Regions from separate parts of the Arthrobacter sp. TE12231 genome, predicted to be linked through region 1. Evidence: predicted binding sites of a transcription regulator. Region 1 holds the regulator's gene; the other holds the start of a gene.
What was found. The regulator LexA, encoded in region 1, represses DNA repair genes until DNA is damaged. The targets are predictions, from matches to a motif close to TCGAACANNTGTTCGA.

Region 1 (5,887 bases):
AGTCCGGGCAGTCTTCAGCGAAGTCGACGCCCGCAAGGTTCCGGAAATCATCGTCCTGAACAAGGCCGACGCCGCCGACCCGTTTGTGGTCGAACGGCTCAAGCAGCGCGAACCGCGCCACGTGGTGGTCTCGGCACGCACAGGTGAAGGCATCCCGGAACTGCTCAAGGCCATCAGTGACGGCATTCCGCGCCCCGGCGTGAAGCTTGAACTGTTGATCCCGTACAACCGCGGAGATCTGCTCAACAAGCTCCACGAGACCGACGCTGAGATCCTCAGCCTCGAGCACGAGGAAACCGGCACCCGGGCCGTGGTGATGGTGCGCGAAGGACTCGCCGCTGAACTGGATCCCTTCATCAGCAATGACTGAGGCTGCGGTGACCAAAGCCAAGGCCGGATCCCCGGACGCCGGGGCCGCTGACGCGGAACCGGCCGATGGCGGGACGGGCGAGGACGCAGCGGGCGGCAACACGGCCGGCGGGACCGGCGAGGAGTTCGTGATTGAGCTGCTCGACCGTGCCGTGTCCGGCATGGGTGGCCAGAGCCGCGACGGCCAGCACGAAATGGCCCGGCAGGTGGCGCGCGCGATCGACAGCGGCGACCACCTGCTGGTCCAGGCCGGCACGGGCACCGGCAAGTCTCTGGCGTACCTGATTCCGCTGATCGCCCACTCGCTGACCAGCAACAAGCCCACCCTGGTCTCCACCGCGACCCTGGCACTGCAGACCCAGATTGTCGGCCGCGACCTGCCCCGGCTGCTCAAGACGATCACCCCGGCCCTGGAGCGGCCCGTCAAGGTTGCCTTGGTGAAGGGCCGGTCCAACTATGTGTGCCGGCACAAGATCGAGGGCGGCTTCCCGTCCGAGGAACCGTCTGAGGGACAACTGTTCTCCCTCGGCGAGGACACGTCCGTGCCGCACTTTGCCGCCGCGCTGGGCGGGCCGTCCTCCCAGCTCGGCAAGGAAGTCGTGCGCCTGCGCGAATGGGCGGAGGAGACGGTCACGGGAGACCGGGACGAACTCATGCCCGGTGTCACGGACCGGGCCTGGCGGCAGGTCTCCGTCACGTCCATGGAGTGTCTCGGCGCGCAAAAGTGCCCGCTCGCGGCCGAATGCTTCAGTGAACTGGCCCGGCAGAACGCCGCCGATGCCGACGTCGTGGTCACCAACCATGCCATGCTCGCCGTCAGCGCGTTCGAAGGCCTGGCGGTCCTGCCTGAGTACGACGTCGTGGTGGTGGACGAGGCCCACGAACTGCAGGACCGCGTCACAGGCGCAGTCTCCGGCCAGCTCTCCGTCGCGATGGTCCACGCCGCTGCCTCCGGGGCCCGGAAGCACACCGGCATCACCGTGGACGCCCTGAACAATGCCGCCTCCCACCTGGAACTCGCCATCGACGGTGTCCCCAGCGGGTTGATGCCCAACGGCCTGAACACCGAGCAGCTGGACTGCATCGACCAGTTGCGCGACGCCTGCCGCGCCGCGCTCTCCGATTCCAAGGGGGACAGCTCCACGACGGCCGACGGCGGTCGCCAGCTCGCCCGGTCCCGCCTCATGGTCATCCTGGAACTCTGCGAACGACTCCTGGCCGCGCGGGAAAACCGCGAAGTCGTGTGGTTCTCCCGCAATAGCAGCTTCGACCCGGCGCAGGGCTACTCCCAGCCGGACGAGACCGCGCCGGCCTTGATCAATGTGGCTCCGTTGAGCGTCGCGGGGCGGTTGCGTGAAGGACTGTTCGCGGACCACACCGTCATCCTGACATCCGCCACGCTCGCCATCGGGGCGGCGTTCGAGCCGGCCGCCGGAGGCCTCGGCCTGGTCGGCAGCGGCGCCCCGAGCTGGACCGGCGTCGACGTCGGGTCCCCGTTCGACTATCCGAAGCAGGGCATCCTCTATGTCGCCCAGCACCTGCCCAAGCCCGGCCGCGGCACGTCCCCGGAGGCCCTGGACGAACTCGAGAAACTGATCCGTGCCTCCGGCGGGGGCGCCCTGTGCTTGTTTTCCTCCCGGCGGGCGGCGGAGGAGGCCGCCGAGGCGATGCGGCCACGGCTGGGCCTCAGCATCCTGTGTCAGGGGGAGTCGAGCATAACGGCGCTCGTGCGGCAGTTTGCCGACGAGCCGGACACATGTTTGTTCGGCACGATGTCCCTGTGGCAGGGTGTCGACGTTCCCGGGGTGTCCTGCCGCCTGGTGGTCATTGACAGGATTCCGTTCCCGCGGCCGGACGACCCGCTCATGACAGCACGTTCGCGTGCGGTGGCACAGGCCGGCGGCAACGGCTTCATGTCCGTCTCGGCCACGCACGCCGCAATCCGCCTGGCGCAGGGCGCCGGCCGGCTGATCCGCTCGACCTCGGACAAGGGTGTGGTGGCGGTGCTGGATTCGAGGCTGTCCACGGAGCGCTACGGCGGGTTCCTCCGCGCCGCGCTTCCGCCGTTCTGGCCCACCACGGATCCTTCGATCGCCGTGGCCGCCTTGAAGCGCCTGGCGAAGGACTCCGGAAAGGACTAAAAAGCAGGGGCCGGAGCCGTGGCTCCGGCCCCTGGAAGCCGTTCCGGGGGTGGCTACCCCGGGAGGCCTGCCACGGGGTGGCTAGAGGGAGCGGAGCACCGAGACGACCTTGCCCATGATCACGGCGTGGTCGCCGAGGATGGGCTCGTACTGGGTGTTTTGCGGCAGCAGCCAGGTGTGGCCGTCGCGCTGGCGGAACGTCTTGACCGTTGCTTCATCATCGAGCAGCGCGGCCACGATGTCGCCGTTCACGGCGTCGCCCTGGCGGCGGACAACCACCCAGTCGCCGTCGCAGATGGCGGCATCGATCATCGAGTCGCCGGCCACCTTGAGCATAAAGAGTTCGCCGTGGCCCACCAGCTGGCGCGGCAGGGGCATGACGTCCTCCACCACCTGGTCGGCGAGGATCGGTCCGCCGGCCGCGATGCGTCCGACGAACGGCACCATTGCCGTGTCGGTGGCGCTGGCGAGTTCCGTCACGGAGAGGCCACCTACGGCCCGGAGGCCGCTGGACTTCTCGACGCCCGAAATGGCCCTCGTACCCTCGTCCAGGGTCAGCGGCATGAGCACTTCCATGGCCCTTGGACGCTTTGGGTCGCGACGCAGGTACCCGAGCTTTTCCAGTTGGGACAGCTGATGGGTCACGCTCGACAGGCTGGCGAGTCCGACGGTGTCGCCGATTTCGCGCATGGACGGCGGGTAGCCGTTGTCACTGACGGAGCGCTGGATCGTTTCCAGGATTTTCTTCTGCCGAACGGTCAGGCTCTTGGGGGCCCGTGCAGGCTGGGCGCTCCGTGAACTGGCCCGGCCGCCGGTGGCTTGTGCTGCCATGTTCGCCAACGCCTTTCCGTTCCACCCGGCCGCCGTGGCTGCTGTCACCGGGAACTTCCGGCCTGAAATGTCAGACCCTCCTGATCAACTACCGATGAACGAGTTCACAAGCTGTTGTTCTTTCCCTCAAAAGTAGGCCAGCGGCAGAGCTTTTTCAAACATTTGTTCTAGCGAGTCTCGACATCGTTCGTTACTAAGTGCTAAAACAGAACTAGCAAAGTTCGAATATGTGTTCGATTCAAGGATTTGCGAGTCGAGTGCATTCTTCGGTTCTATGTTCGAAGGTTCGGCCGGTTGGCGGCGAGTATGTGGAGAACGCCGGCGGCACCGTATGGTCCAGGAGGGCTCAGTTCATGTCAGCAGCAAGCGCGTTTCACAGCACTTTTGATCACAGCATCACGGACCGCGGGGTCACCCGGCGGCCGAAGCAGGCGCCGCTGCGGCTCACCCGGCGCGGACGGTTCGTCTTCTTCGGGATCCCGCTGATCCTGCTGGCAGCGCTCATCTTGTCGTTCAGCGGATTCCTCAACGCTCCGGCCAAGGCGGCGGATTCCGCGGACCAGCTCAATGTGACGCCCACTGTTTCCGTGACGGTCCAGCCGGGGGAGTCCCTCTGGGCCATTGCGGGGACCGTCGCGCCGGAACGCGATCCCCGGGACGTCGTGGCCGATATCGTGCAACTGAACAACCTTGACGCTGCGCGTGTAATGCCGGGCCAGCAGCTGTTCGTTCCGTCCAAGTAGGTACCGCCGGCGCCCGTCCCGGGCGTCACAGTTTCAGCGCCCGTCCCGCTTCCACTTAAACTGGTCACGTGACTGACCAGCTTGAGCGCCTCAACCGACTGCCCCTCCGAACCAATCTGCGCGGCCTGCGACCGTATGGCGCACCCCAGCTGGACGTCCCCATTCTGCTCAACGTCAACGAGAACACCCATGGTGTCCCGGCCGACGTCCGCGCCGCTATCACTGAGGCTGTCAGCGCCGCCGCAGTCGGGCTGAACCGGTATCCGGACCGGGAGTTCACCGAATTGCGGGAAGCCCTGGCCGAGTACCTTGGCCACGGTCTGGGCGCGGAGAACATCTGGGCCGCGAACGGCTCCAACGAAGTCCTTCAGCAAATCCTCCAGGCCTTTGGCGGCCCCGGCCGGACGGCCCTCGGTTTCCCTCCCACATACTCGATGTACCCGCTGCTGGCCGCCGGCACGGACACGGAGTACATCGTCGGCGCCCGCGCGGCGGACTACGGGCTCAGCGCGGAATCGGCTGCCCGCCAAGTCCGGGAACTGCAGCCCAACATTGTCTTCCTGTGCTCCCCGAACAACCCCACCGGTACCGGACTGGGTCTTGATGTCGTCGAGGCCGTCTATGACGCCGGCCAGGCCAGCCAGACCATCGTGATCGTCGACGAGGCGTACCACGAGTTTGCCCACGACGGCACACCCAGCGCGCTGACCCTGCTGCCCGGCCGGGAACGGCTCATCGTCTCGCGCACCATGAGCAAGGCCTTCGCCCTCGCCGGGGCGCGGCTCGGGTACATGGCCGCCGCTCCCGAGGTCACCGACGCCCTGCGGCTGGTCCGTCTGCCGTACCACCTGTCAGCTATCACCCAGGCCACGGCCCTGGCCGCACTGCACCACCGCGTGGCCCTCATGGCCGACGTCGAGGACATCAAGCGCCAGCGCGACCGGATCGTGTCCGAGCTGACCCGCCTGGGCCTCAAGCCGGCGGCTTCCGATTCGAACTACGTGTTCTTCGGCGGACTGGAGAGCCCGCACGACGTCTGGCAGGGCCTGCTGGACGCCGGCGTCCTCATCCGCGACGTCGGCATCCCGGGGCACCTTCGCGTGACCGCGGGCACTGAGACGGAAACCACAGCCTTCCTCGAAGCCCTTGAACGCATCCTGACCAGCCACGCAACGCCGCAGGCCTAGACTTGACGGGGAGCCAGTGCGCCCCGCCAGACTGCCCAGCACCCTGCCTTCTTCCAAAGGACACATCTACATGAGCAACACCGGAGCCACCGCCGCCGAGGGCCGGACCGCACGCATGGAACGGACCACCAGTGAGTCCTCGGTGCTGGTCGAGATCAACCTGGACGGCACCGGGGTCTCGGATATCAGCACGTCGGTCCCGTTCTACGACCACATGCTGACGGCCCTGAGCAAGCACTCGCTGATTGACATGACCGTCAAGGCCACCGGCGACACCCACATCGATGTCCACCACACCGTCGAGGACGTGGCCATCACCTTTGGCGAGGTTCTGCGGACCGCATTGGGCAACAAAGCCGGAATCCGCCGCTTCGGCGAGGCGACCGTGCCCCTGGATGAGGCGCTCGCGCAGGCCGTCGTCGACGTCTCGGGCCGGCCCTACCTTGTGCACGCCGGCGAGCCGGCAGGCCAGGAATACCACCTGATCGGCGGCCACTTCACCGGCTCGCTGACCCGCCACGTGTTCGAGGCGATCACGCTCCACGCCGGGATCTGCCTTCACATGAACGTCACGGCCGGACGCGACCCCCACCACATCGTCGAGGCCCAGTTCAAG
Region 2 (5,887 bases), 1.7 Mb from region 1:
GCCGGGTTCATGAGGCTCCCCGAATTCGCCGACCCAGGCTGCCGCGCCGTCCGGGCTGCCCTGGCAGAGGAAGATCTCGGTGGAGTCCGGCGCTGCGAAACCCTGGAAGACTTCCTCGTTGGCCTGGCTCTTGCGCGGCACCGCGGGGGCCTTGAGCTGCTGGGCGCGGGCGGCGGCGATGACGGGAGAGTCGACGTCGAACCCCACGGCCGAAATAGCAGTGGAAATGGCAGCGGCGGCGGCCGCGTGCTGACCGGCGGCGGGTTCTTCGTTGATGATCAAGCGGGCGCGGCCCATGGTCCACAATTGCACGTTCTTGGTGCGATGGCGCCCGTTGAACGCAAATCCCAGCTGGCTGAGCAGCGTTTCCAGGCCGGCGGTGTCCCCGGCCCGGACTTCGGCGAAGTTGAAGCCGGCGGGCTCGGCCACCCGGGGAAGCGTGGCAAGCTCCATCGGGTAACGGCGCCGGGCCGCAGTGCCGGCCGCACCGCTTTCAGCCGCGGCCGGGTTGGCCTCGAGCCATCGGGCGCTCTGCTCTTCGAGCCAGATCAGCGACCGCATGGCATCGATAGCCGTGCGTTCGACGTCGGACTGGCGGAACACGTCGTTGAACACTTCCAGCGATACCGGTCCGGTATAGCCGGCGCGGACCACGTGGCCCATGAACTTGGGAAGGTCGAACTGGCCCTCGCCCGGGAACACCCGGTAGTGCCGGCTCCAGGACAGCACGTCCATCGTCAGCTTGGGGGCATCGGCCACCTGGACGAAGAAGATTTTCGCCGGGTTGAAAGCCTCAATCGGCGCGGTGTCCCAGCCGCGGGAGAGGATATGGAAGGAGTCCAGGCAGGTGCCCAGATGGGGGTGGTCCACCATGTCAACCAGCCGGTGGGCGTGCTCGTAGTCGCTGACGTATTTGCCCCAGGCCAGGGCCTCGTAGGCGACCTTGACACCGTGTTCGCCCGCGAGGTCCGCGAGCCGGGAGAGCTGGGCGGCCCGGAGTTCGTCGTCGTCGATCGTGGCCGTGCCCACGTTGGAGCACAGCAGCATGGTGTCCATGCCCAGCCGGGACATGAGCCGGAACTTGGCGTCCGCGCGGCGCAGATTGGCGGCGAGCAAGTCCTCGGGAACGCTGTCGAAGTCGCGGAACGGCTGGTAGAGGTCCAGCGTGAGTCCGAGGTCGGCGGCCAGCTTCCGGACATCCTCCGGGCTCAGCGATGACGTGACGAGGTCCTGTTCGAAGATTTCAATGCCGTCAAAGCCGGCAACCGCACAGGCCTGCATTTTTTCCCGCAGGGTGCCGGAGAGGCAGACGGTCGCGATTCCGGTGCGCATCAGGCTGCCACCTCTTCCGCGGCCACGAGTTCCAGGAAGTGGGAGCGCATGCGGTCCGCGTCGGGCTCCCGCCCGGTGAAGATCCGGAACGCGTCCGCGGCCTGCCCCACCGCCATCCGGCCGCCGTCAAGGACGTCGCAGCCCTTGGCCCGGGCCGCGCGGACGAGCTCGGTTTCGATCGGCCGGTACACGATGTCGGCCACCCAGTGCCGGGACTCCACGAGGGACATGTCCAGCGGAACACCCGGATGGGCGGCCATGCCCACCGGGGTGCAGTGCACCAGGCCGTCGGCCCGGGGCATGAGCTGCGGCAGCTCCGCCGTCGTGCGGGCCGTGACCGTCCGGTCCGGGAAGAACCCGGCGAGCTCGGCAGCCCGGGCGGCGCAGCGCGCCGCATCCGTGTCCACGAGGTCCAGTTCCCGGACACCCGCCGTGAGCAGGGCGTAGGCGACGGCGGATCCCGCGCCGCCGGCTCCCAGCTGGACCACACGGTCCAGGGCGGCCCCGGGGAGGCCGGAGGCCAGGGCCGCCGCGAAGCCGGAAAAGTCGGTGTTATGCCCGATGAAGCGGCCGTCCCGGATGACCACGGTGTTGACGGCGCCGAGTCGCCGGGCGTCGGCGGAGACCTCGTCAAGGTAGTCGAGCACGAGCTGCTTGCAGGGGTGGGTGATGTTCAGTCCGTTGAACCCGAGGCTCCGGGCACCGGACAGCAGCTCCCCCACGGCCTGACCGGGCAGGCCAAGTTCGATCAGGTCGATGGGGCGGTAGAGGTACCGGAGGCCCTGGACGTCACCTTCGCGTTCATGCATGTAGGGCGTGAGGGACGGCATGACACCGTCTCCCACGAGTCCCACGAGGAAGGATTCTGCTCGATTGCTCATCCGGTTAGCTCCTTTGACAACTGCACTCGGCGAGCCGTGGCGCTTGAGGCGTCCGCGGCGGGCCGGGTGATGGGGATTACACTACAGACTTTGTTCACATGTTGCACACTTGTTCGAATGACGAACATATTATTACGACGGCGCCTGCCATCCCGAGGCACCCCCGGGCGGCGGGCGGAGCACGTCACCGCTGGGGCAGCCGGGCCGAGAGCTCAGCTGCGGCCGACTGGAGCAGGGGCACACAGGCCACCAGGTCCTCCATGCTGAGCCGGAACACCGGCACGGCCGTGGCGAGGGAGGCAAACGCGTGACCTTGGGCGTTGAACACCGGAACCGCGACGGCGCGCATGCCGGCCTCGTTTTCCTCGTCCATCGTGGCGTAGCCACGGCGGCGGACCAGTTCGATCTCCGCCCGGAACGCGTCGCGATCGGTAATGGAATGCTCTGTCAGCGGATCGAGGGGCAGTTCATCGAGAAGCTGGGCGCGGGTGGCGTCATCGGCGAACGCCACCAGCGCCTTGCCCACCGAGGTGGTGTGCAGCGCCCCCAGATGGCCGGGATCGCTGGTGACGCGGAAGGTTCGCGGGCCATCCACCTTATTCACCGTCAGATGGTGGATGCCGTCACGCACGGAAAGAATGGTGGCCTCGCCCGTTTCCTCGGTCACCCGGCGCAGGATGGGAAGTGCCGTGCCCGCAAAGCCGTGATGATTGGAAACCCGCTGGCCAAGCTGGAAGACGCGCAGGCCCAGGTGGTAGCGGCGCCCGTCGGACTCGTAGTCCACGAAGCCGTCCCGCGTCAGCGAGCCGAGCAGGCGGTACGTGGTGCTGAACGGCAGATCGGCCCGGCGGGAGATCTCGGCGGCGCTGGCGCCGCGCGGCTCGTCGCCCAGGAGAACCAGCAGGCCCAGGGCCTTCCCCACCATGTCCGTCCGCGAGTCCTCCTTGGCGGCCTTGGCAGGCCTCACAAGGGCCTCCCCCGGGGCGGCGGAGACGGCGGACTCTTCTGTGCCTTGATTCACACTCATACAACGATGCTCCCACATAGTGAGAACTATTTCTAGATGGTGATTATTTTTCTTGACAGGTGACTACGCTCACAGTCATGATTGCTACATCGCACAAGTAGCTTCCACCATGTGGCTACTAGTCCGGGTCTTTCCACGGACCTCCGGCTGCACCAAACTTAAGCAAGCGGCAGTCGAGACATTCCTGATCCATCCGCGACAACGTCGTCACACAAAAGGAACACCATGAGCCAGACTCTCCCGTCCGCGACGGGCACCACCACGGGAGGGACGCCGAAGAAGGCGGCCCTTGCCAGCTTCCTGGGCAGCGCCGTCGAGTACTACGACTTCTTCATCTTCGGTTCGGCAGCGGCACTGATCTTCCCGCATGTTTTCTTCCCCGACGCCGACACCAACGCGGCGATCATGTCGTTCGCCACTTTCGGCTTCGCCTACATTGCCCGCCCGATCGGCGCCGTCGTCCTGGGCCACTTCGGCGACAGGATCGGCCGCCGGAAGGTCCTCATGTTCACGCTCCTGCTGATGGGGGCCTCCACCTTCGTCATCGGCTGCCTTCCGGACTTCAAGACGGTGGGCTGGTGGGCCCCTGTCCTGCTGGTGCTGGCACGTCTCTGCCAGGGCTTCTCCGCGGCCGGTGAGCAGGCCGGTGCGTCTTCGATGACGCTGGAGCACGCCCCGGACAACCGTCGCTCGTTCTTCACCTCCTGGACGCTCACGGGCACCCAGGGCGGCCAGATCCTCGCTGCCCTCGTCTTCATCCCCGTCCTGGCGCTGCCCGATGACATCAAGTACAGCATCGGCTGGCGCATCCCGTTCTGGCTCAGCGCCGTGGTTGTGCTGGTCGCGTTCTTCATCCGCCGCACCCTGCACGAACCGCCGGCATTCGAGGAAGCCCGGAAGACCGCGCAGATCTCCAAGCTCCCGGTGGCCGACCTCCTCAAGGGCCACTGGCGCGATGTCCTCCGCGTCATCGCCTGCGCCTTCATCGCCGCCGTGTCCACGGTCTTCGGGACCCTGGCCATCAGCTACGCCAAGAACGTTGCCGGCGTGGACGGCACCACCACGCTCTGGCTCGTCGTCGGCGCCAACTTCATGGCCCTGGGCACCCAGCCGCTCTTCGGCATGCTCGCCGACAAGATAGGCCGGAAGCCGGTCTTCATCTACGGCGCACTGTCCAGCGCAGCCCTGACCCCGGTCTTCCTGCTGAGCCTCGAGTCCGGCAACGTCCCGCTCATGTTCCTTACGGCAATCGCGTTCTTCTCCTTCGGCTACGCTGCCGCCAACGCGGTCTGGCCCTCCTTCTACGCCGAGATGTTCAGCACCAACGTCCGCTTCTCCGGCCTCGCCATCGGCACCCAGCTGGGCTTCCTCATGGCGGGTTTCGCCCCCGCGATCGTGGCGGCCATGGGCGGCATCCAGCCCGGCGGCTGGGTCCAGATCAGCATCTTCACCGCAGTCATCTGCCTGATCGCCACCATTGCGGCCCTGACGGCCAAGGAAACCTTCAAGGTGCCCACCAAGCAGCTCGGCGTCAAGTAGTCCGGCCGCGGCGCTCCTGACCGGCACCGCGCTCAACCGGAAGTTCCGCACCTACGACGGCGGCCCGTCCCTTCGGGGGCGGGCCGCCGTCGCGCGTGCAGGCGGTCAAAGAACGTGCCCAGGCGGCCATCGGAGCAAGAATCGGACCGGAGCCGGGGCCGGAAATCGGGCCGCCGCCGAAAACTAACCGTCCCCTTACCGCACTGAAACGCGGACGCAACATTGGCGCAGGACACTGGAAGGGCCGGCAAGAGCAGGCACCAACTCCAGTCCAGGAGGCCCCGTCATGTTGAAGGAAGCGAAAGCCCATGTAACCCGTATCCGTGCCCTCGACCAGCTGCACCGCGGCGACGAGATCGAGGCCCGTTTGCGCGTCGGCCCGAACTACGACGATGTCGTGATCCGCCGCGGCCGCGTCCAGGAGACGGCGCCCGGAATCGGCGTCGTCTGGATCATGGACCGCCATTCCGGCATGCGGAAGGCCATCAACGCGGACGAATGCACCGTCTGGCGGGTCGCCTGAAGCGTCAGCCTCCCGCCACGGACTGGATGATCAGGACTTCCTGGCCCGGTGCCACCGTCGTCACCAAGCCCTGCAGCCGCCGGATCTCATTCCCGTTGACGTATATATTCACGTAACGGCGAACGGTTCCGGTTTCATCCCGCAACCGCCGCGACAGCGCCGGATAATCCCCGGTCACCGTATCGAGCACCCACTCCACCGTCACCGCTTCCTCCGCGGGCGCAGTCAGGATGGACTGCCCGCCGGCCAGCGGTTGGAGGACGCTCGGCAGGACCACACTGATCGCGGAATCCGCCGGCACGGGCACGCCGTTAGTCACGACGCCGTTCATGCGTTTCCAGCCCTTCACGGCTGCACTGGCTCACAGCTGCATCGGGAGCAGGGCAGCGGAAACCGTGGCAGCCCGCACGCACAGCACGTCCGGCAGGTGCGAGGCCACTTCGCTGAAGTGCTCCCCCTCGTCGGCACTGGCATAGACGCTGCCGCCCCGCGTTCCGAAGTAGACGCCGGCGGGCTCGGCCTCGTCGACGCACGCAGCATCGCGCAGCACGGCGTTGTACTCGGGGTCCGGCAGACCGGAGTCGA

Region 2: ACVWYS_RS19755 (shikimate dehydrogenase) is a predicted target of LexA. The motif match lies at 2,315-2,330, and genes of this name have one in related genera.

The regions. Positions count from the first base shown of each region.
Region 1 covers NZ_JBSSFS010000001.1:2,712,221-2,718,107, reverse strand. Annotated here, with positions in the region: gene hflX (GTPase HflX) at 1-370, shown strand, start outside; gene ACVWYS_RS12260 (ATP-dependent DNA helicase) at 363-2,510, shown strand; gene lexA (transcriptional repressor LexA) at 2,592-3,341, opposite strand; gene ACVWYS_RS12250 (LysM peptidoglycan-binding domain-containing protein) at 3,695-4,084, shown strand; gene ACVWYS_RS12245 (histidinol-phosphate transaminase) at 4,153-5,271, shown strand; gene hisB (imidazoleglycerol-phosphate dehydratase HisB) at 5,342-5,887, shown strand, end outside.
Region 2 covers NZ_JBSSFS010000001.1:4,406,087-4,411,973, reverse strand. Annotated here, with positions in the region: gene ACVWYS_RS19760 (TIM barrel protein) at 1-1,332, opposite strand, end outside; gene ACVWYS_RS19755 (shikimate dehydrogenase) at 1,332-2,213, opposite strand; gene ACVWYS_RS19750 (IclR family transcriptional regulator) at 2,398-3,240, opposite strand; gene ACVWYS_RS19745 (MFS transporter) at 3,466-4,779, shown strand; gene ACVWYS_RS19740 (hypothetical protein) at 5,066-5,302, shown strand; gene ACVWYS_RS19735 (MoaD/ThiS family protein) at 5,307-5,633, opposite strand; gene ACVWYS_RS19730 (WD40/YVTN/BNR-like repeat-containing protein) at 5,664-5,887, opposite strand, start outside.